Regions from separate parts of the Fusobacterium sp. genome, predicted to be linked through region 2. Evidence: riboswitches for the same ligand, from Rfam matches in the RefSeq annotation. Region 2 holds a riboswitch; the other holds the start of a gene.

Region 1 (5,179 bases), on a different contig from region 2:
TAAACTGAAAATAAATTTAAAAAATGAATGGGGAATAGAAATAAATGATACAGCAGAAGAGGATACTATAGCTTTTAATATAGATGATATGCTTATAGCATGCAGTTTTGTACCAGAACCAATTCCAGACCATGAAGTAGAAAGCCATTATAAGGATAACTGGATGTGGAAGGATGCAGAGAAAGAGGTATCAAAACATAAGTCTCATGTTATAATTTCTATACTTAATGGAAGAGATAGCATAGAGAGATATAAAATATTTACAAAATTAGCAAGCAGTATATTAGTGGATAAGGAAGCTATTGCTGTATATATGAGTCCTATGATTATTGAAAGGGAGACTTATATATGTCTGGCTAAAGAATTAAAGATAGGAAAATTACCTGTACTTTTATGGGTATATATAGGAATAGCCAACAGTCAAAATGGAATATCAGCTTATACATTGGGACTCAATCATTTTAAGAAAAAAGAGATAGAGATATTGAATTCAGTTAGAGAATGTGAGGATCTATTTGAATTTATACTAAGAATAGTTAATGAAATAATAAAGAATGATATTAATGTAGAGAGGGGAAGTCTTTTTAGAATAGGAAAAAAAGAACTTTCTTTTAAAGTGTCTTCTGGTGTATTTGTAAATGGAAAATCTTTGAAAATAACATATTAATATATCTAGGAAACTGGACAGATTTATAAAATTAATTATTTAGAAACTAAAAAGAGATATTCAGGAGTCTAAGTTGAATATCTCTTTTCTATTTTTAACACACAGAAAGTTTAAATTGTAATTAAAGTTTAAATATTTATTTAAAAAGTTATTAATAACTAGTCTTTTTCATTCGCATATTGAATTTTTTTAGCCTGCATATCTTCTGGTTTATGTTGAGCAGCAAATTTAGCATGTTCTATATAGATGTTTTGAATATCTGGGTTTTGTCCTAAACCTTCTAATATAACTTTAGAAACTGTAAATCCAGCTTCTTTAAGGTCATTATTCCAATCTTCAGCTATATCGTTGTTAGCATGATCTCCAGCAACAAACATAAATGGCATTAAGATAACATCTTTAACATTTTTAGATTTTAGTTTAGCAACTACATTATCAAATGCAGGATATCCCTCTACTGTTCCAACTGCATAAGTATCCATTCCTTCAGCAGTGAATACATAATCCATCATAGCATAAGCAGAACCACCAAAATGATGAGTTCCATGTCCTACTAAAACTACACCTTGATTAGCTTTTAAAGGCCCTACTTTTTTAGCTATTGCTTTAGCAACAGTTTCATAATCTTCATGAGTAGTTAATAGTGGAGTTCCCATTCTTATATCTTTAAAATCTTTTTCATATCCTTTTAATTCTTCAGCAAGATTATTAGATTCAATTCCATTCATAATATGAGTACCTTGTACTAACAGATGAGTATATCCATTAGCTTTTAAATCTTTAATAACTTCTGAAGGATTTTGCTTTTCTATTCCTTTTGCTTTTAATCTTCTCATAACTATTCTTGAAGTAAAAGCTTCTTTTACATCAGCATTTTTAAATTCGTTTTTAGCCTTTTGGTTAATAGAATCAATAGTTAGAGCTCTAGTATCATCATAAGTAGTCCCAAAGTGGACCATAAGAACAGCTGCCTTGTCTCCCTTTTTCATTCCTTTGAAAAAATCATTTTCCACATATCCTCCTTCTGAATGCGCTAATGCTGCAGTTCCTGCTGCGAGAAGCAAAGCTCCTGCTAATAAATTTCTCATTTTTCCCATGATCTTCCTCCTAATAAATTTGCAGAGATTTCTTTTAAATAAAAAAAATCTCCTGAGATAGGAGATAAATGCCTTAATTAAATAAAAATAATAAAGGCCAATATCTCTCGTCCACGCAATGATATTACAGCAATACATTTGAGGCAGGTCTCCTGGCTTAGCTTCAATCTCTAGATACCCTTCCCAGATTAAATAATCCAGTGGTTATATCTTTTGTCAGCATCACAGTGGCGGGACCGCGGAGGAATCAGACCTCACTTCCCAATTATTCTAAATATAGAACCTCAAATTCAATTATTCTGTTCAGTATGAATATACTATGTTTTCTTTCAAATGTCAATACTTAAAATAAAAATTCAATTTAAAATTTGAGATAGAAAGGATATTTATATAATTCTCCATTGACAAAGAAGCAGTTAAGTAATAAAATTAAAGTATTAAAATATATTGCTATATGATGTTTATTCTAAGTTTTAATGATTAAAAGGGAATTGAGTGAAAATCTCAAACGGTCCGGCCGCTGTAAATTAGTAAATAGCTTTTAAATACCATTGGATTTGATATCTGAGAAGGAAAAAGCTGTGATTGAGCTATGAGTCAGAAGACCTGCTTAGAAAGATTATTGTACAAGCTTCCGAGGAAAGTTATGCTGCATGGAATTTTAGAGAACTTTTGTTGTAGTCTAGCATTTCTTTTTTGCTAGGTTTTTTTATTGTATAAAATTATATAATTTAGGAGAAAAAATGAAAAAAGAATATACTATTTTAATTATTGTATTCTTGTTTATAATAGGAAATATATCTTTTGGAAAGGAAAAATTTTCTATACACCAAGAAGAAGAGAATTTGCAGCTAGATTATTTTCCAAAAGCTGTTGTTACTGATTCAGCCATAATATCAAGATTTTTAGCAGCACTGGATATTGATCTAGTAGGTGTGGCAAGTTCAACAACAAAAATACCTGAAAAATATAATGATGTTCCTAGAATAGGAAGATCTGGAATACCTGATTTGGAACGGGTAAAAGCTTTAAAAACTGATTTAGTAATATCAACTGTTTACTCTAAACCAGCATTAAAACCTAAGTATGATAATCTGAATATACCAAGCTTTTATATGAAAGTAGATACATATGATGAGTCTATGAAAGCTATTGAAATATTAGGAAAAGCTTTTCATAAAGATAAAGAAGCAAAAGCTATACTTGATGATGTCAAAAAAAGAGAAGAATTGCTTGCTGAAAAATTAAAGGGAAAAGAGAAAAAAAGGATAGCTATACTGTATGGAAATGGAGAAAGTTTTTTTATGACTGGAAAAAATCATTTTTTACAAGGACTTATGGATAAAATAGGCTGTGAAAATATAGTAACCTCTATTGATAACAGTGCATTATTAAAAAGATCAGTGCCTTTTAGTATGGAACAATTAATTAAAGCTAATCCAGATGTTATATTGAGACTTCCTACAAGCCAAACTAAAAATGGAGAAGGATTTGAAGAAGTATTTTCAAGTAATCCTGTATGGAAACTTACAAATGCATATAAAAATAATAAAATACTGGACATTGATCCTACATTGTTCAGAATGAGTGCTGGGGTAAATTCCATAGATGCATTGGAGGAGTTATATAGATATGTTTATGAATAAAGATAAGAGAGGAAAAAAGATAATTCTTATCTTTATTGCTCTAATCATTTTAAGTTTTTCAATAATATTTTCAGTAAGATTTGGAAGTGTAAATTATACTTCTGAAGAGATACTGAAATCTCTTTTTATGAAAAGCTATAATGATGAGATATTAAAAGCTATTTTATGGGATATAAGAATACCACGTATTCTGATTGCTGTAATGGTAGGGTGCAACCTATCTCTGGCAGGAGTATTGCTTCAGGCTGTAATGAAGAATCCATTGGCTGATCCAGGTTTAACAGGAGTATCCTCAGGAGCCAGTGTCACAGCTTTAATTATTATGATATTATATCCAAAGGCTGTATTTTTTATGAATTTTTCTGCATTTGTAGGAGGTTCAATAGCTTGTGCAATTGTATTTATGCTGGCTTGGAGAAAAGGATTAAAACCAATAAGAGTAATATTGTCAGGAGTAGCTATAAATGCTATATTAGGAAGTGTTACAGGATTGATGTTTATACTATTCAGTGATGAGATACAGGGAGTGCTGTCATGGCTTAATGGAAGCTTGAATGGGAAAAATTGGAAACATGTAGCTGCTCTTTTACCATATACACTGATTGGTATTTTGGCGTGTTTTACAATGATCAGAGATGCTAATATACTTCAACTTGGAGATAATTTTGCTGTAAATTTAGGAATAGATATTCCTAGAAAAAGATTGAAATTATGTGCTCTTGCCTGCTTTCTAACAGGAATATCAGTTGCTAATGTGGGATTGATAGGATTTGTAGGATTAATAGTTCCTCATATAGCCAGATTGATAATAGGTTCAGATCATACATATTTGATACCTTTTGCTGGACTGCTTGGTGCTGTAGTACTGGTAGTAGCTGATACAATAGCAAGAACTATGTTTTCACCTATTGAAATACCAGCTGGTATAGTAATGGCTGTAATTGGTGTTCCATTCTTTCTTTATCTGCTGAGAAAGGTAGGTGACTAAGATGGAAAGTATAAAAGGATATAATATAGAACTTGCTTATGGAGAAAAGGTCATTATACATAATCTGGATATAAAAATAAATAAAGGAGAAGTAGTTTCCATAATAGGAACTAATGGATGTGGAAAATCTACTCTTTTGAAAGCTATATCAAGAGTTCTTCCATGTAGGAATGGAAGTATATATATAGACGGAGAAGAGATAAGCCATATAAAAAATAAAGAATTTGCTAAAAAGCTTGCATTTGTTTCACAAAATAATGAAATTCCAGATGATATAACTGTTTATGATTTTATTATGTATGGGAGAGTTCCACATAAAAAATGGTATGAAGTGTACAATCAGGAAGATAGAGATATTGTAAATTGGGCTGTTACAATATGTAAATTAGATAATTTCAGAGAGAGAAAAGTAATGAGTCTATCAGGTGGAGAAAGACAGAAAGTATGGATAGCAATGGTGCTTGCTCAAAAGACAGGTATACTTTTACTAGATGAACCTACTACATATCTTGATATATGCCATCAATTCGAAATAATGGAACTTGTAAGAGAGTTGAATCAAAACCTTAACATAACTATAATAATGGTGCTTCATGATTTGAATCAGGCAGCTCAATACAGCAACAGAATAATTGTGCTAAAAGATGGTAAGAAATATAAAGAAGGAAAATCATTGGAGGTTCTTACACCACAGCTAATAAGAGAAGTATATAGAGTAGAGTCATCAATAGAAATGGAAGAAGGAATTCCATATTTTAGATTGAAAGGGATAGTTAAATAA
Region 2 (18,006 bases):
CAACAGCTTTTGTTATATTACTGTCAAGGGGAGATATACCAGAAGGACTTGGAGGAATGACACTTCTTCAGGAATCTTTCAGATATCAAGTAGGAAATTGGGGAGTTATATTTACAGCTGTTATATTGTTTTTATTTTCTTTCAGTACTATATTAGGTGTAAGTTTCTATGCCAAGCCAAATTTAGCCTTTTTATGTGACAAGTCTTGGCTTCAGGAAGCATTTAAAATATTTACTCTGATAATGCTTTTTGTTGGGGGAGTAAGACAGAATTTCTTAGTATGGAATTTAGCTGATTTAGGATTAGGACTTATGACAATAGTTAATTTAATGGGTGTATATCCTCTTACATATAAAGCTGTTGAATCATTGAAGGAATATGAAAAAAATTATGTAAGAAAATAAAAAAGGACTTGCCTGATCAAGCAAGTTCTTTTTTATTAATTTAAAATTTTATTATTAAACCGAAGCATCTCTTAAATCTTTAAAACTTGTATTACTTAGCTTTTCTTTGACATCTTCCTGAATAGAATATAGTAGAGAATTTATAGGATCAGCTTCGATTTTTTTAGCAGAATTTATATTCTTTAAACTTGTATTTATAAAAAGATCACCTTGGATAGATTCTATTACATTTCTCAGGCTGATATCGTCTGGAGACTTTTTTAATTTGTAGCCTCCTTTGATTCCTCTAAAAGATTCAACAAGTTTAACCTTACAGAGTCTTCTTAAGATTTTAAGAGCAAATTTCATAGACATTTTTTCAGATTCACTGATCTCTCTTGCATTTGCTATTTCACTTTTATCTAATTTTGATAAATATAATACAATCTTTATTGCATAATCACTTTCTTGTGTTATTTTCATTTTATATATCACTCCTTATTTTATTAAGTTATTTTAGAAAATTGTATTTTTATATATTCTATTTTTTATATTTTGTGCTATAATTTAGACAAATATAAAAAATATCTGGGAGAGTTTAATGAATAAAAAAACTGAATATAAGATTCTTTCACTTGCCTGCCTTACAGGAAAAATCATGCTGCAAAATGGCTCTGAAGTATATAGAGTAGAAAACCATATATGTCAAGTAGCTGAATACTATGGAATGGCTGCTCAATGTTTTGCTACACTTACCTGCATAATAATAACTCTTAAAAATTCTGAAGGAGAAGTCATTTCTCTTGTGGAAAGAGTGACATCTAGAACGACTAATTTAGATAAAGTGTATCAAGTGTATTCTCTTATAGGAAACATAAGCAATTATAACTATGATGAACTTAGAGAAGAACTTCTCAAAATTGAAAATGAAAAGTCATATCCATTTCTTATAAGTGCAGTTGGAAACTCCATTGGAGCTGGATTTTTTACTTTTCTTTTTTCAGGTAATATGAGAGAGTTTCTAGCTGCCTTTTTGTGTGGTTTATTTATTGCAATAGCAACGAAAATCACAGATACATTAAAATTAGGAACATTTTTTACTAATCTTTTATGTGGTGGAATATCTTCTGGAACAGCATGTTTATTTCTTTATTTAGGATTTATAACAGATGTTTCAATTCCTATAATTTCCACTTTAATGATATTAGTACCAGGAGTTGCATTTATTAATTCCATGAGAGATATATTCTCAGGAGATCTTGTTACAGGACTTTCCAGACTAGGAGAAGTAGCAATGATAGGAACTTCTATAGCTGTAGGTTCAGGGATAGCACTAAAGTTACTTCTAAATTTAGGGAGGGTATAGCAATGTCAGTAGAAAAAATAATATTTCAGATCATAGCCGCTATATTTACTACCTTAGGATTCGGTCTCATGTTTAATATAAAACACAAAAATCTCTTTCATACCAGTATAGCTGGTGGATTGAGTTGGGCAGTCTATCTTTTAGGACAACATTTAAATTATTCTGAAGGGTTAACATTTTTTATAGCAACGTTTGCTCTCGCATTATATTCAGAAGCAGTTTCTAGAATAATATACACACCTGTAACAACAATACTAATAGCTGCATTGATACCTTTAGCACCAGGTGGAGGAATTTATTATACAATGTATAATTTAATTGATAAAAATTACCCTATGGCAGTTCAGAAAGGTATTCAAACTTTTATTATAGCAGGAGCCATGGCTGTGGGAATCTTTTCAGCATCAACTGTATTTAGACTTTATGATGAAATAAAGTCTAGAATCAATAAAAGTATTTAGAATAAAGGGGATTTTTCCCCTTTTTAACTATTTTTTACTTTTTCAGCAAATCTTTTTCCAACTGTAAACTTTAAAACTCTTTTAGCAGGAATTACTATTCTTTCTTTAGTTCGAGGATTGCCATAAGTTCTTTGTTCTCTGTGTTCGATTTCAAATTTACCCCAGTCTTTAAAGATAACTTTTTCATCCTTATCAATAACCTGCTTTAAAGTATCAAAAAAAACTTTTACTCTTTTTTTAGCTTCTCCTATATTTTTCAATCTTCCATCTAACTTGAATGACTCTAGATACTTCTTCATAAATTCTTTTTCTGTCATTTTTGTGTGCCTCCTTGATTTGTTCTATTTTTATTTTTAAATATAGTTCTTTTTTTTCTTAAAATGAAGTATACTATGAGTATATTCATATTTATATATTCTATATTAGCATTGTTTTAATTAATATAAAATTCGAATTTTTTTTCAAAAATAATGAAAAAAATTTCATAGGTTACTTTTTATAGATATGTATACAAAATTTGAAAGGAGTTAAAGATGCTTAATGGAAAAAATCTGAATATTTTAGAGCTTTTATTTCAGAATGAATATACTGTTGAGGACTTATCTTCTGTTTTAAATCTCAATTCAAGGACTATACGTTATAATATAAAAGATATAAATGGAGTACTAAATAAATGCAATCTAAATGGAATATTAAAAAATAAAGATAAATATTTTCTTGAAAAGAAAGAAATGGCTAAAATAAAAAAGCTAATTTCTGAATTTTCTTCACTTACTTTTATAGATAGAAGAGATTATTTAATAACTAAACTTTTAATAGATGACAAAATAATATTAAGTCATGAAAGTAGAATATTAGATGTAGCAAGAAGAACTCTAAATTACGATTTAGTAGAAATAAAAAAATTTCTGACTTCTTATTCTGTAACTATTGAAGTCATACATGGAAAAGGAATAACATTACATGGAGATGAAAAACATCTCAAAATATTATTAATTGCTTTTCTTACTAAATTTATTTCAAAAGGAAGAAAACTTAAAAATATATTTAAGGATCTGCTTTATTCAATAGTAACAGAAGAAAAAATAGATGAATATATGCTCAAAGGAAATAAATTGCTTAAAATAGCAGGGAAAAATATTCAAATATATAGTTTTTATTCAATAATAGCTATATTTGTAGCTTCTCATTTAAAAAGAAAAGAATTTGAAGATAGTTATATTTATTCCTATTCTTCACAACAATATTATGAATATTTTAATGTAGTAAGAGAATTTATAAAAGGGGATATAGAACTGAGTAATTTTTCTATTCACATTATAACATTTATACTTATGGGAACATATTCAACAGATTTAAATGAAAATTTACATAGAGATATAGAAGAATTTTTAAAAGAATTGAATGAAAGATCTAATGATGAATTAAATATAAATGAAGAATTTGTTCGTAAAATATCTTCAGTTATTAAAATATCTATATATAAATCAAAATTTAATATTGTACAAAAAAATCTTGATTTTACAGATGTTCCTAAATATTGTTCAAAAATGTTTAATAAAATATATGAATTGGTGCCAAAGTATTTTATAAAATTTCCTATGGAGGATTTTATACTTCTGACAATAATTATTCAAGAAAATATAGAAAAAGAAAAATATGCAGAAAGCAAACCTAAAAAAATACTTGTAGTAGATAATACTTTTGAACAAAGAGCAACAGAAACAGTTATAAAGAAACTACAGTGTACATATAATATAGAAATTGCAGAGGTAATACCTGATTATCGAATAGAATATTTTCTTTCTGAAAATAAAGATATAGATCTTATTATATCTCTTGCAAATTTAGATGACGAACCCCATGGAATACCAGTTTTAAAAATTTATCTCAGTGACTTTTGGAATAGTATAAATATTTTAGATGAATTTAATATACCTAAAAAATATTAAAAGAGGCTATAGAAATTAGTAAAATAAATTACTGATTTGCAGCAGCCTCTTTTTATTTTTTTATGCAAGTTTCATATACATATCTATATGAGGAATACCATCTTCATCATATACATCAGATACAGCTGTAAATCCTACAGAAGAATAAAAATCTTTCAAGTAAAATTGGGCACCAATAGTAATTTCATTTTTTCTTATAATATTTTTCACACAGTCTATACATTGTAATACTAATTTTTTGGCATATCCATACTTTCTGTAATTGCTTAAAACCATAACTCTTCCAATAGAAGCAGTGTCATAAGATAATCCTGGTGCTAAAACTCTGGCATAACATATGATTTTATCAGTATTCTCATCTTTTAAATAGACATGAAGAGAATCAAAGTCCTTTTCATCAAAATCTAAATAAGGGCAATTTTGTTCTACTACAAAAACTTCCTGTCTTATTTTTCCAATTTCATAGAGCTCTATAGTTGTAAGTTCATCAAATTTTTTTATAAAAAATTCCATAGTCTGTTTCCCCTCCATATTATTAATTGTTATTGCTAAATTATACCTTTAAATACAAAATAATTCAAAATTTATTTGACATTATCTAAATGATATGATATCTTATTTGTAGAGATTATAAAAATGTAAAAAGAAAATAAGGAGATGGTTTTAATGGAATTAAAAGGATCTAAGACAGAAAAGAATTTAATGACTGCATTTGCTGGAGAATCAGAAGCAAGAAATAAATATACATATTATGCATCAAAAGCTAAAAAAGACGGTTTTGAACAAGTATCTAAGTTATTTGAAGCAACTGCTAATAATGAAAAAGAACATGCAAAACTTTGGTTTAAAATTTTAAAAGGTGGAGATATACCTTCAACTATAGATAATCTTCTAGATGCAGCTGAAGGAGAAAATTATGAGTGGACAGATATGTATGCTGAATTTGCAAAAGTAGCAAAAGAAGAAGGGTTTACTGAAATTGCAAGATTATTTGAAGGTGTGGCAAAAGTAGAGAAAGAGCATGAAGAAAGATATAGAAAATTGTTGGCTAATATCAAAGAAGAAATGGTATTTGCCAGAGGAGAAGAAGTAGCATGGGAATGTATGAACTGTGGACATATCCATTATGGAAAAAAAGCTCCAGAAGTATGTCCAGTATGTGCTCATCCACAAGCTTACTTTATGATTCAACCTAAAAATTTCTAATTAAATAAAGATTAGACCAGCTTATTGATTTTAAGCTGGTCTTTTATATTAATCTATAGATTTTTCTACTGCTTTTAACAGAGCGTAAATATCATCAGGATAAACTTCCCCAATATTTCCAATTCTAAAACTTTCTATATCTGTAACTTTTCCTGGATAGATAACAAATCCTTCTTTTTTTAATTTATAATAAAATTTTTCAAAATTATAATCTGAAGATTCTGGTGCAAAGAAAGTAGTGATTATTGGAGATTGATGTTCTTCAGGAATGAGAGACTTAAATCCAAGTTTTTTCATTCCTTCCCTTAAAATAATATTATTTTTTCTATATCTTTTTTCCCTTTCTATTACTCCGCCCTCTTTTTCAAGTTCCAAAAGAGCTTGATAAAATGCTCTAACTGTATGTGTTGGAGAAGTAAATCGCCATTTTCCATTGTTTTCCTCCATAACTTTCCATTGGCTGTAAAGATCAAGAGAAAGAGAACGAGCCTGACCTGAACAAATTTCTAAAATATCTTTTTTACATATAATAAAAGAAAAACCTGGAACTCCCTGTATACACTTATTTGAAGAACTGATTATAAAATCTGCTTTTATTTCTTCAATATCTATTTCTATTCCACCAAAACTTGACATAGCATCTACAATATATATTTTATTAAATTCTTTGACTAATTCACCTATTTTTTCAACAGGATTTAAAATTCCACTTGTAGTTTCACTGTGTACTACTGAAACATGGGTTATATTTGAGTCATTTTCAAGTATTTCTCTCATTTTATTAATATCTATAATTTCCTTATCACCAAACTTTTCTATGATATAATTAATTTTTAAAACTTTAGCAATCTCTCCCATTCTATCTCCATAAGCTCCATTTGATAAAATTAATAATTTCCCATTTTCAGGGAGAGCAGTACCAATAACAGATTCTACTCCAAAAGAGCCACTGCCTTGCATAAGAACAGAAGTATATTTATTATAATTTCCAGAGGATACAGCTAATTTTACTAACTTCTCTCTTATTTCTTGAACAATATTATTATATTCTTTATCCCATGTACACCAGTCTTTAAGCATCGCCATTCTTACTTCATTGCTTGTTGTTAGAGGACCAGGTGTTAAAAGCAGATATGGTTTTTCTAAACATTCTTCTAAAGTACGCATTTTTAATTCCTCCATGTTGTCTATTTTAGGCTCTCTCACCATTTATCAATTTATTATTAATGATATCTATTATTAAGGGAATTTTTGAGATATCTTCTGCAACAAAATGAGCTCCAGCAGAAAGCATTTTTGAAGCAGTTTTCTCCATTTTTTCTTTTAGTTCATTTTTTGAAAGAGAATTAACTTCTTCTAGGGATAAACCTAATTCACTGCTTCCCTTCAATATCCCAACAGTCCACACTTTTGCATTTCTTCCTTCTTTAATATCTGAAATAGTATCTCCGATTTTTATAACACAATCTGTATCTTCCTCTTCAAGAACAAGCATATTTTGATATATCATATATGGAGCAGGTCTTCCAGCAGGAACAGCATTAGGAGTTGTATAATAATTAGGTTTATATCCTTTACTTTCAGCACCAGGGATAATAATATCCATCATTTCCTGAGTATAACCTGTAGTAGAACCTATTTTTAATCCTCTGTCTCTTAAAGTATTTATTGTAGATATACAATTTGGAACAGGTTCAGTATAATCAGCAAGGATTTTAAAAAGTTTATTTTCAAAATTTTTATATAATTCATTGATATCACTATCATTCCATTCTCTGTTATATTTATTTTTCCATAGAGCAGTTATTCTATCAATTGACAGCATAGCTTTGATATGATCTATTTTTAACATTCCCATAGGACCTCTTGCTTCTTCAAGAGTTACCTCTATTCCTTTTTCTTTAAATATTTCAAGGAAAACCTGTACAGGTGCAAAGCATCCATAGTCAACAGTTGTGCCAGCCCAATCAAAAATTACTAAATTTATTTTTTTCATGATTAAATATTCTCCCTTTTTAATTTATTTTTTCTTTTTTGTAAGATTTTTAAAATTATCTGATATATTATTTTAATTATTACATTGGTTAAAAGTATTACTATTGACATAGCAGAAGCTTTTGCTATTTCTCCAGTATCATCTAAATTGATTACAGCTATGGAAAGCAGATTCAAACTTGAGGTATAAAGAAATACAAGTGCTGAAATAGTAACCATAGAATTTACAAAATAATAGAAGAAAATTTCTAATATTGAATCTATGCACATTGGGAAAGTTACATTGGAAAATGTTTTATACCAAGGTATTCCCATAGAAAGAGAAACTCTTTCAAATTCTCTGTCCAGTTTTTTTAAAGCTGTATTAGCTGTTAAAAAAGATATTGAATAAAAGTGAATGACATTAGCTAATACCATTATCCAGATGGTTTTATATATAGAGTTAAAAGGATTTATTATATTTATATTTAAAAAAGGTATTGTGAAATAACTTTTATTGAAAAAAAATATAAATGAAATACCTATTACCATTCCAGGAAGAGCTAAGGGAACAAGAGAAAGAAAGTAGATAACTCTATCTTTCAATGTCTTTTTTTCTTTTTTCTCAATTAGATAGGCACTCATAAATGTCATGAAAGTTCCAAATATTCCTGAAAGAACTGCCAAAATAAGTGAATTTTTAAGGAATATTTCAATTCCGCCATTATAGTCATAAAATTTAAAATTATTTAAACTAAAGCTAAGATCATAAGGCCATAATTTTGAAAAAGCTGAAACAAATATAGTAACAAAAATTGAGAGTATAAAAAAACAAATCAGTATAGTGTAAATATAGAAAAAACTATCTCGTATTTTATCTTTTTTAGCTTTATAAGGAATAGATTTAGCATTGAGAACAACTCCTTGTTTTTTCTGTATTTTCTGATCAATAAAGAAAGCTATTACAGATGGAATAAGAAGTATAATACTGACCACTGCTCCCATTGCCATATTATTCTGACCAACTACTTTTATATATACATCTGTAGCAAGAACACTAAAGTTTCCACCAACTACTTTTGGGGCACCAAAATCTGTAAATGAAAGAATAAATGCAATAATAAAAGAAGATATCATTCCATATTTCATATTTGGCAGAGTGATAGTAAAGAATTTTCTAAAATTACTTGTTCCCAGCATATCAGCAGCTTCATAAAGCCTATAATCAGTTGTGGAAAGAGCAATATTTAATACTAAAAATATTTGCGGAAAAATATATAGGACTTCAGCTATTATTATTCCTGTGGCACCATAGAGATCAATATCAAAAGCAAGCTGCGGTATTTTCTCGAAAAAGCCAGTAGTAACAGCTCCCTTTCTTCCAAAGAGATAGACAAGGGATATTCCATGCATCATTGTAGGAGCAAAGAGGGGCATAAGAGCTATATATTTGAATATATTTTTGAATCTGATTGTAGTTCTTTGTACACCATAAGCATAAATAAAAGCTAATAAGAGAGAGATTATGCTTGATGTTATTGAAATAGTAAAAGTATTTTTTAAAGAAATGAGAAGATTTTTATTAGAAAAATATTCTTTAAAATTATTAAATCCAATAAATTCTCCAGAGTTATTTTCAAAAGATTTTATAAATAAAAGTCCTAAAGGAAAAACTATGACAACTATTAAAAAAGCAAGAATAAACCATGTAAATATTTCTCTGATTATTTCATCTTTAGTTTTTTCCACTATGATACCTCATCTTTAAAGCTGAGATAAAAGTTCTCATCAAATTCAAGAAAAAATTTATTTCCCTGTTTAAGAGTTTCTTCATTGATAAAATTACATGGAACTTCAACTTTTAATGTTTTATCTCTGTTTTTAAAGAAAAGTCTATATGAAGATCCAAGATATTCCCAGCTTTCAATCTCTCTCATTATAAATTTACTTTTATTATTCAATACATCTGATACTATTTTTATATGTTCTGGGCGAATAGCTTTACCATTTTCCAGAAAATTTATTTTACCTATGAAATCAGCAGTAAAAGATGAATTAGGTTTTTCATATATTTCCCTTGGACTTCCCCATTGCATTATTTTCCCATCTTTCATAACCATTATTTTATCTGACATAGATAGAGCCTCTTCCTGATCATGAGTTACCATGATAGTAGTGAGATCAAGTTTTTTTTGTAGCTTTTTTATATCATTTCTCAGTTTTTCTCTTACTTTTGCATCTAATGCTGATAGTGGTTCATCTAATAAAAGAATATCTGGTTCAAGAGCAACTGCTCTGGCAAGAGCTACTCTCTGTTGCTGTCCACCACTCATTTCATTAGGATATTTATTACTTATGGAAAATAAGCCTACCATTTCCAAAACACTTTTCACTTTTTTTTCTATTAATTCTTTAGGCATTTTTTTGTTTTTCAATCCATAAGCTATGTTTTCCCAAGTTGTCATATTAGGGAAAAGAGCATAAGATTGAAAAACAATAGAAAAATTTCTTTTGGATGGATGAAGTATAGATATATCTTTATCTTTTAGAAAGATACTTCCAGAATTAAGTTCTTCCAAGCCTGAAATAACTCTTAATAAAGTTGTTTTTCCACAACCGCTGGGACCAAGAAATGAAATAAATTCTCCTTTTTTTATAGAAAGATTTATATTCTTTAAAGCATGGAATTTTCCATAATATTTATTTACATTTTTTATTTCTAAGTAGCTCATATTTCCTCCAGAATAAGGATATCCTTATTTTTGTTCAGCTTTTGCTCCAAATTTTTCACTCCATTTATCTAAAATTGTATTTTTATTTTCTGCAAGCCATTTGAAATCATTCTTTACAAGATGACTTACTGGATCAGTTGGGTAACCATTAGGGATTGGATTATTGATATTAATGCTTGTGATAGCATATTGAGTACCATATAATTTCATCATTTCTTCTGAAATAGCCCAATCAAGAAATATTTTAGATTCTTCTTTTATATCTTTTTTATTAATAAGGGCATTAGCTTCTGAATCCCATCCAGAACCTTCAGCTGGAAAAACTACTTCAAATGGATTTCCTTCATTCATAAGTTTTACACTTGGATAATCATAAGAAATACCAATAGGATATTCTCCATTAGCTGCTTGTTTAGCTGGTTTTGATCCAGAATGAGTATATACACCCATATTTTCATGGAGTTTCTCCATATATTCCCATGCTTTATCTTCTCCCATTATTTGAATGAATCCAGCTATAGCAAGAAATCCAGTACCTGAGGAAGCAGGATGAGGCATTGAAATTAATCCTTTATACTCTGGATTTAAAAGATCTTCATAAGTTTTAGGAATAGGCAGTCCAAGTTTGGCAAGCTCATTTTTATTTACAGCAAAAGTTGCCATCCATGCATTATTTCCTACCCATACAGGTTCTTCTGCAGAATCCTTAAACTTTGGATCAACTTTTTCTAAGCCCTTAGGAGAATAAGATTTCAAAAGGTTTTCTTTATCCAGCATAAGCAGACCAGTAGCAGCAGTTCCCCAGACTACATCAGCTTGAGGATTATCTTTTTCAGCCAGAATTTTTGTGATAAGAACACCTGTTGAATCACGGGTTATATTTATTTTGATATCAGGATGGTGTTTTTTAAAATTTTCTAAAAACATTGGGATCTGTTCATTTTCAAGAGCAGTATAGACATTGATTTCTTTTGTTTTTTGGGAAGCAGAGTTTTCTTTAGATTGACAGCTTGTTAATAAAAATCCTGCAAAAAGAATAGTTAAAAATTTTTTCATTATTTTCCTCCATATGTATAATTTGTATTTTTATATTTTTTCTAGTTTAGAATATGGATGTTAATGAAGTTTTAATTTAAAGTAAAAAAAAAGTGAAAGAAAGATTAACATTAAATTTACATAAAATTATTGATTTTTTTATATACTGAGTAATAAAATGAAAAAATACAGGAAAAATTAATATGGGAGGAAAGGAAATGTGGTTTGTATTTGCATTGATGTCAGCAATATTTGCAGCACTTACATCTATTTTTGCTAAAATAGGAATAGAGGGAATAAATTCAAATCTGGCAACTGCCATAAGGACAATAGTTGTATTATTTATGGCTTGGGGAATGGTATTTTTTACTGGAACTCAAAATCAAATTGGAAATATAGGGCAGAGAAGTTGGATATTTTTAATTTTATCAGGAATGGCAACAGGGTTTTCATGGCTTTTTTATTATAAGGCACTTCGGATAGGAGAAGCATCAAAAGTAGTGCCAGTAGATAAATTTAGTGTGGTTATTACTTTGATAATGGCCTTTGTAATATTAAAAGAAGCAGTTACATTAAAAACTATTTTAGGTGGGGTATTTATAACAATAGGAACATTTATTATGATACTGTAATAGAAAAAGAGGTTGACTTATTAAGAAAAGTGTAATTTTCAAACTTCTAAAAATTGTTTTAGCTTTTCAGTCAACCTCTTTGTTATTTTATAATATATTATTTAACTTATAATCTGCAACTATACTTTCAGATTCATTGATAAATTTATCTAAGAATTCTATATGAGCTTCTATACTTTCTTTTCCAGGTCCTCCAAGAGTACAACGTTTTTCCACACAATTTTTAATAGATATCATTTCATAAATATCTTTTTCAAATAATTTAGAAAATTCTTTATAAGTATTTATTGAGATTTCTTCAAAAGTAGTATTGTTGTCAATACAATAAGCTACCATGCTTCCAACTATTTTATAAGCATCTCTGAAGCTCATTCCTTTTTCAGTCAGATAATCTGCTACATCAGTTGCATTGATAAATCCCTGAGCTGCTGCTGCAAGAAGTCTTTCTTTTTTTATAGTCATAGTATGAATCATTCCATTGAATACAGCAAGACATCCCTTTACTGTATCAAGACTGTCAAAGAAATTTTCTTTATCTTCCTGCATATCTTTATTATATGCAAGGGGTATTCCTTTCATAGTTGTAAGCAGGGCCATTAAATCTCCAAAAACTCTTCCGCTTTTTCCTCTTATAAGTTCAGCTGCATCTGGATTTTTCTTTTGGGGCATAATACTGCTTCCAGTAGAAAAAGAATCACTTAGTTCTATATAACCAAAATCATTGGAGCTATAGATTATTATTTCTTCACAGAAACGAGATAGATGTACCATAATAAGAGCAAAAGCATTCATTATTTCAATAAGATAATCTCTGTCACTAACACTATCCATACTATTCCATGTAGGAGAAGAAAAACCAAGAATAGAACTTGTAAAGTTTCTATCTAAAGGATAGGTAGTTCCTGCCAGAGCAGCAGATCCTAGTGGAGAAGTATCAGCTAAAGCGGCAGCATTTTTAAGTCTGAGAAAATCTCTTCTAAACATTTCAGCATAGGCTAAGATATAATGTGAGAAAGATACTGGCTGAGCCTTTTGAAGATGAGTAAACCCAGGCATATATGTAGATATATTTTCTTTAGCGATTCCATTTATAATTTCAAGCAGATCAAGAAGCTGTGCTTGAACTTTAATTACTTCTTCTTTTGTAAATAATTTCATGTCTAAAGCAACCTGATCATTTCTGCTTCTTCCAGTATGTAGTTTTTTTCCCACATCTCCTATTCTATCTATAAGGATTTTTTCAATGTTCATATGAATATCTTCATACTCTATAGAAAAAGTTATTTTTCCCTCTTCAATATCAGTAAGTATTTCCCTGAGAGTTTTTTCTATAAGCTCACAATCAGCAACAGGAATTATTCCCTGCTTTCCCAGCCCTTTAACATGAGCTATACTTCCCATAATATCATATTTATAAAGTCTCTTATCAAAATTTATTGATGAATGAAAATCAAGAATAAGATGACTTGCTTTTTCTTTAAATCTTCCAGAAAAAAATTGCATTCTAACATCTCCTTAAAAAATTATTTGCTTCTCTGTTTTATTTTTATTGCTGTTAATATTGAAAGTTGTAAAATGATAGCTACAAACAGTACAATGTAGCTTTGGAAAAATCCTCCTATAAGAAAAGTTCCTAAAGAAATTATTCCATTAATAGCTGCATAATAAAATTGAGTTTTAACATGATCTATATGGCTGCATCCAGAACCAGCAGAAGCTAATATGGTTGTATCAGATATAGGTGAAACGTGGTCTCCAAAGAGCCCTCCAGACAGTATAGAACCAATAGTTACATATAGAGGAGCATTAAGTGCAACAGCCATAGGTATAACTATAGGAATCATTATACTGTATGTTCCCCAAGAACTTCCAGTAGAAAATGATATTATACATCCAAGAAGAAAAGCTATCATTGGAATAAATCCAGAATTAAGATTTATACTTTTTATAAAATGAACAATGTAATCTGCAGAACCAAGATTTTTATTAATAGTTCCTAAAGACCATGCAAGTATTAAAATAATTGCTATTTGAGTCATTTTATTTATACCATTTAGGTATATTGAAAATATTTCATCAAAAGTTTTACTTTTGTTTATAATCATCATAACAGAAAGAACAATAGCTGCATAAAGATATCCACTGCTTAATGCTGCTCTGAATTCACTTCCAGAAAATCTTTTAAACATGAAGTCAAATCCAAGCATAGAAAATAGTGTAATTAAAAGAACTAATATAGGAAGCCATACATAGATAGGTTTAGCATTTTCTACAATATACTCTTTTTTTTCAAGAACTTCAAGCTCTCTTTCGTTAAATATATCATCCTCAGCTTTTTTCATAGGTCCAAAATCCAGCTTCATAAGAGCTAGAGCAGGAACAATAGTAAGAGCAAGAAGAGGATATGTATTAAATGGAATTGACTTCACAAAGCTTTCATAGTCTGAAAGATTTAAATTTAAATTTTCAAACTCTTTTTGAAGAAGTCCAATAATAAAAACTCCCCATCCAATAAAAGGAACTAATACAGCTACAGGTGATGAAGTAGTATCAAGTATAAAAGCAAGTTTTTCCTTAGATAATTTCAATTTCTTGAAAAATGGAGCAAATATTGGTCCTACAATTAAAGGAGTTCCTAAATCAGAAAAGAAAATAATTATTCCTGCAAGGTAAGCTGAAAGCTGAGCTTTAGTTTTTGAATTGATATATTTACCAACACTTTGAGCAAAAGCATAGGCTCCTCCAGATCTCATCATAAGTTCAATAAATCCACCTATAAACACCATTAAAACAATAACTCCAGCATTATAACTATCAGTCAGCTGTTTTACAAAATAATCTGTCATCAGTGTTTTTGTTGTGAGAAGAGGATTATAATTTAATAGTATAAGAGCCCCTAAAAAGACACTGCTGAAAAGTGATAAAATTACATTTTTGGTTTTTATTGCCATAGCTACTGCTATTATAATAGGCAATATAGATAAAAACCCATAGTTTTCCATAAGAAATTCCCCCTTAAAATTAATTTTAATATAAAAAGCCAGTCAAATAAATGACTAGCTTGATTTTAATAAAAAAGCCAATAGATATACTATTGGCTAAAAAACTTTTTTATGCTCATAAAGATAAAAATTGTATCTTTAATCTTTTCCAAAAGAAATCTAATCAGTCAGCCATTGAAAGTGGAATATTAATTTTATAAGTTAGATATACCATGCCTTTCATGCCTCAATAACATTTTATTTCCCCCAGTTTTATTTTTTATCTAAGTTATACTACTAAAAAAAATCAGATATGTCAATAAAAAATTATTTTAAAATATTGTATATTGCATCTATATCTAAATTATTTCTAAGTAAATCAGCTAATTTATTATATTCATTTTCTTTAAATTCAGAAAATTCAAAAAGTTCATCCAACATATTTAATCCTTTTTTCTTTCTGATATTATTTAAAAACGTTCTGGTAAACTTACTATTATCAAAAATACCATGTATATATGTTCCAAAAGCATTATCTTTTGCAAGTACAGTATAATCAGTTTCAACAGTAAGATTTTTCTCATTTCCATGTGTAACTCCCTGATGAATCTCATAGCCTTTTATATGAAGTCCATTGCATCCATATAATAGCTCACAGTCGGATTCAGAAAGAGTTTTTTCTACTTGCTTTGTATATTTTGTTTTATCCATTGTAGTAACAGTATCCATTATTCCAAAACCTTCAGTTTTTTCTATATCGCTTTCAATATGATGTGGGTCAAAAATTTCTTTTCCCATCATTTGAAAACCGCCACATATACCTACTACTGTAGTTCCAGTAGAATATAATTTTTTTATTTTATCAAAAATACCATTAGCTTTTAATAACTCAAGATCAGAAAGAGTATTTTTACTTCCAGGTAGAATAATTATATCTTCTTCCCCAAGTTGCTCAGGACTGTATATATAATTTAGTGCTACATCTGAATATTGACTTAAAGCATCAAAATCTGTATAATTAGACATTTTATTAGTTCTGATTACACTAATATTTATATCTCGTTTTTCATTGGTATTAGTAGTCAGTTTTTTAGCTAAAACATCTTCTTCTTCAATATCAAGTTTTTTATAAGGAACTACACCTAAAACTTTAATATCCATTCCTTCATCTTTCAGCTTTTTTTCAAACATATCTATACCAGGTTTTAAAAGCTCTAAATCGCCTCTAAATTTGTTGATGATGACTCCTTTTATTCTTTTTCTGTCATTTTCATCAAGTAAGGCAATGGTTCCATAAAGTGAAGCAAAAACTCCACCAGTTTCAATATTTCCAACTAAAATAACAGGAGCATCTACAAGTTCGGCCATTCCCATATTTACCAAATCCCATTTTCTAAGATTAATTTCAGCTGAACTTCCTCCACCTTCAAGAACTCCAATATCAAAATTATTTTCTATTATTTCATAATTTCTTTTTGCAATGAGTTTCAATTCCCTAGAATTGGAAAAATAATCTGCAGCATTCATATTTGTATCAGGAATTCCTTCAATGATAATTTGTGAGTTATTATCAGAATTAGGTTTTAAAAGTATTGGATTCATAAAGACTCTAGGGAGTTCCATAGCTGCTTCAGCTTGTACAACCTGAGCTCTTCCCATTTCCAATCCATCAATATCCACAAAGGAATTAAGGGCCATATTTTGAGATTTAAAAGGAGAAACTCTATATCCATCTTGAGCAAAAATTCTACATAATCCAGCAGTAATGATGCTCTTTCCAACAGATGAACCAGTTCCTTGTATCATAATTTTTTTATGCATAATACACCTCTATTGATATTTTCTTTCAATTTAATGGTATCATAGTTTTATGTATAATTTCAACAGCTAAAAAATATATGGATAAGATACAAAACTTTTAATATTTGAATGTAACTTTAAAGATATTGACAAAAATATTAAAAAATTATATTATTAAGTTGATAAAAAATAGAAATAGGTGCTTATTTGAGCTTAATAAAGGAAGTTGGGTGTAAATCCCACACAGCGAAAGCTACTGTATAGAGGACGAAATCATGATATGCCACTGGGAAACTGGGAAGGCGTGAAAGTAGGGTGAATCTGAGTCAGGAGACTTACCAATAGAGAAAGATATATGAGAATATATTTATCCAATAAGGTAGGGAAACTATTTTATTGGATTTTTTATTTGGAGGGTTTTCAATGAGAAAGATACTTAATATAACAGATTTTTCTACTAATGAAGAAAATAAAAAAATGATGAAATATTATTGTGATAAGTACAACTTTAAAGGATTTGAACTTATCAAATTTGATTTGCAGAAAGATAATGCTTCTTTAAATAATTTAATAGAAGGGTATCATATGAGGTTTTTTCCTATGTGGCTAGATATTTATCTTGGAAAATATGAAATACTTAGAGAAAAATTTAAAGAGAAACAGGAAATATTTTATTGGTGTGGCGGAAATAGCAGAGAGGAATTAATTGATTATTATAAAAAAGAACTGAAAACGGCAGAAAAACTTGAAGTGGAATATGTTGTATTTCATGCCTGTTATGTAGATGATGAAGGAAGCTTAATATATGAATTTCCATATTCAGATAGAGATGTTCTTCAAAATGTTGTAGCATTGCTGAATGATATCTTTGAAGATAAAAAGTATAAATTTAAACTTCTTTTGGAAAATTTATGGTGGCCAGGACTTAGATTAACTTCAAAAAAAGAAATAGAGTTTTTATTAAATAATATAAAATATAAAAATATTGGATTTATGCTTGATACAGGACATATGTTGAATAATGAGCCAAAACTTAGAACAATGGATGAAGGGATAGAATATATTGAGAAAAATATTGATGAGATAGGGGAATTAAAAAAATATATAAAAGGTGTTCATTTGAATTTTTCTCTTTCTGGAAAATATTTAAGTGATGCTATAGAAAGACATAAAAATTCGTTGATTGAAAGAGAGGAAACCTTGAACAATATATATAGTCATGTAAGTCAGATAGATCAACATCTTCCTTTTGAAGATATAAGAATAGTAAAAATATTAGAAAATTTACCACTGGATTGGGTGGTATATGAATTTATATATTACAACAATGATGATCTTGAAAATAAAGTAAAATCTCAAGATAAAATATTAAAAACTTTAAATTTTAAATAGAGAATCTGTTAATTTAAAATGAAAACTAGCTCTGAAAAGTTGAAAAGGTATAAAAAGTGCTTTTAGAAAATTTCTATCCTAAAAAAGAGTAT

What was found. A riboswitch is a leader RNA that binds a small molecule or an ion and turns the genes downstream of it on or off. The one in region 2 is predicted to bind cobalamin.
Region 1: it holds a riboswitch for cobalamin, as region 2 does, so the genes downstream of both, E6771_RS09490 (ABC transporter substrate-binding protein) here and E6771_RS13635 (sugar phosphate isomerase/epimerase) in region 2, are expected to answer to the same signal.

What each region holds. Positions count from the first base shown of each region.
Region 1 covers NZ_JAWDXO010000020.1:35,933-41,111, forward strand. Annotated here, with positions in the region: gene E6771_RS09480 (DUF4261 domain-containing protein) at 1-667, shown strand, start outside; gene E6771_RS09485 (sirohydrochlorin cobaltochelatase) at 826-1,764, opposite strand; cobalamin riboswitch at 1,889-2,066, opposite strand; cobalamin riboswitch at 2,216-2,393, shown strand; gene E6771_RS09490 (ABC transporter substrate-binding protein) at 2,508-3,410, shown strand; gene E6771_RS09495 (iron ABC transporter permease) at 3,403-4,398, shown strand; gene E6771_RS09500 (ABC transporter ATP-binding protein) at 4,400-5,179, shown strand.
Region 2 covers NZ_JAWDXO010000040.1:10,915-28,920, forward strand. Annotated here, with positions in the region: gene E6771_RS13545 (alanine/glycine:cation symporter family protein) at 1-404, shown strand, start outside; gene E6771_RS13550 (Rrf2 family transcriptional regulator) at 459-866, opposite strand; gene E6771_RS13555 (threonine/serine exporter family protein) at 985-1,749, shown strand; gene E6771_RS13560 (threonine/serine exporter family protein) at 1,752-2,210, shown strand; gene E6771_RS13565 (HU family DNA-binding protein) at 2,234-2,527, opposite strand; gene E6771_RS13570 (hypothetical protein) at 2,744-4,162, shown strand; gene E6771_RS13575 (GNAT family N-acetyltransferase) at 4,223-4,675, opposite strand; gene rbr (rubrerythrin) at 4,829-5,368, shown strand; gene phnW (2-aminoethylphosphonate--pyruvate transaminase) at 5,417-6,535, opposite strand; gene phnX (phosphonoacetaldehyde hydrolase) at 6,561-7,364, opposite strand; gene E6771_RS13595 (putative 2-aminoethylphosphonate ABC transporter permease subunit) at 7,367-9,091, opposite strand; gene E6771_RS13600 (ABC transporter ATP-binding protein) at 9,091-10,074, opposite strand; gene E6771_RS13605 (putative 2-aminoethylphosphonate ABC transporter substrate-binding protein) at 10,099-11,130, opposite strand; gene E6771_RS13610 (EamA family transporter) at 11,328-11,741, shown strand; gene argH (argininosuccinate lyase) at 11,829-13,244, opposite strand; gene E6771_RS13620 (Na+/H+ antiporter NhaC family protein) at 13,265-14,743, opposite strand; gene E6771_RS13625 (hypothetical protein) at 14,794-14,943, shown strand; gene E6771_RS13630 (cobyric acid synthase) at 15,050-16,543, opposite strand; cobalamin riboswitch at 16,703-16,880, shown strand; gene E6771_RS13635 (sugar phosphate isomerase/epimerase) at 16,946-17,914, shown strand.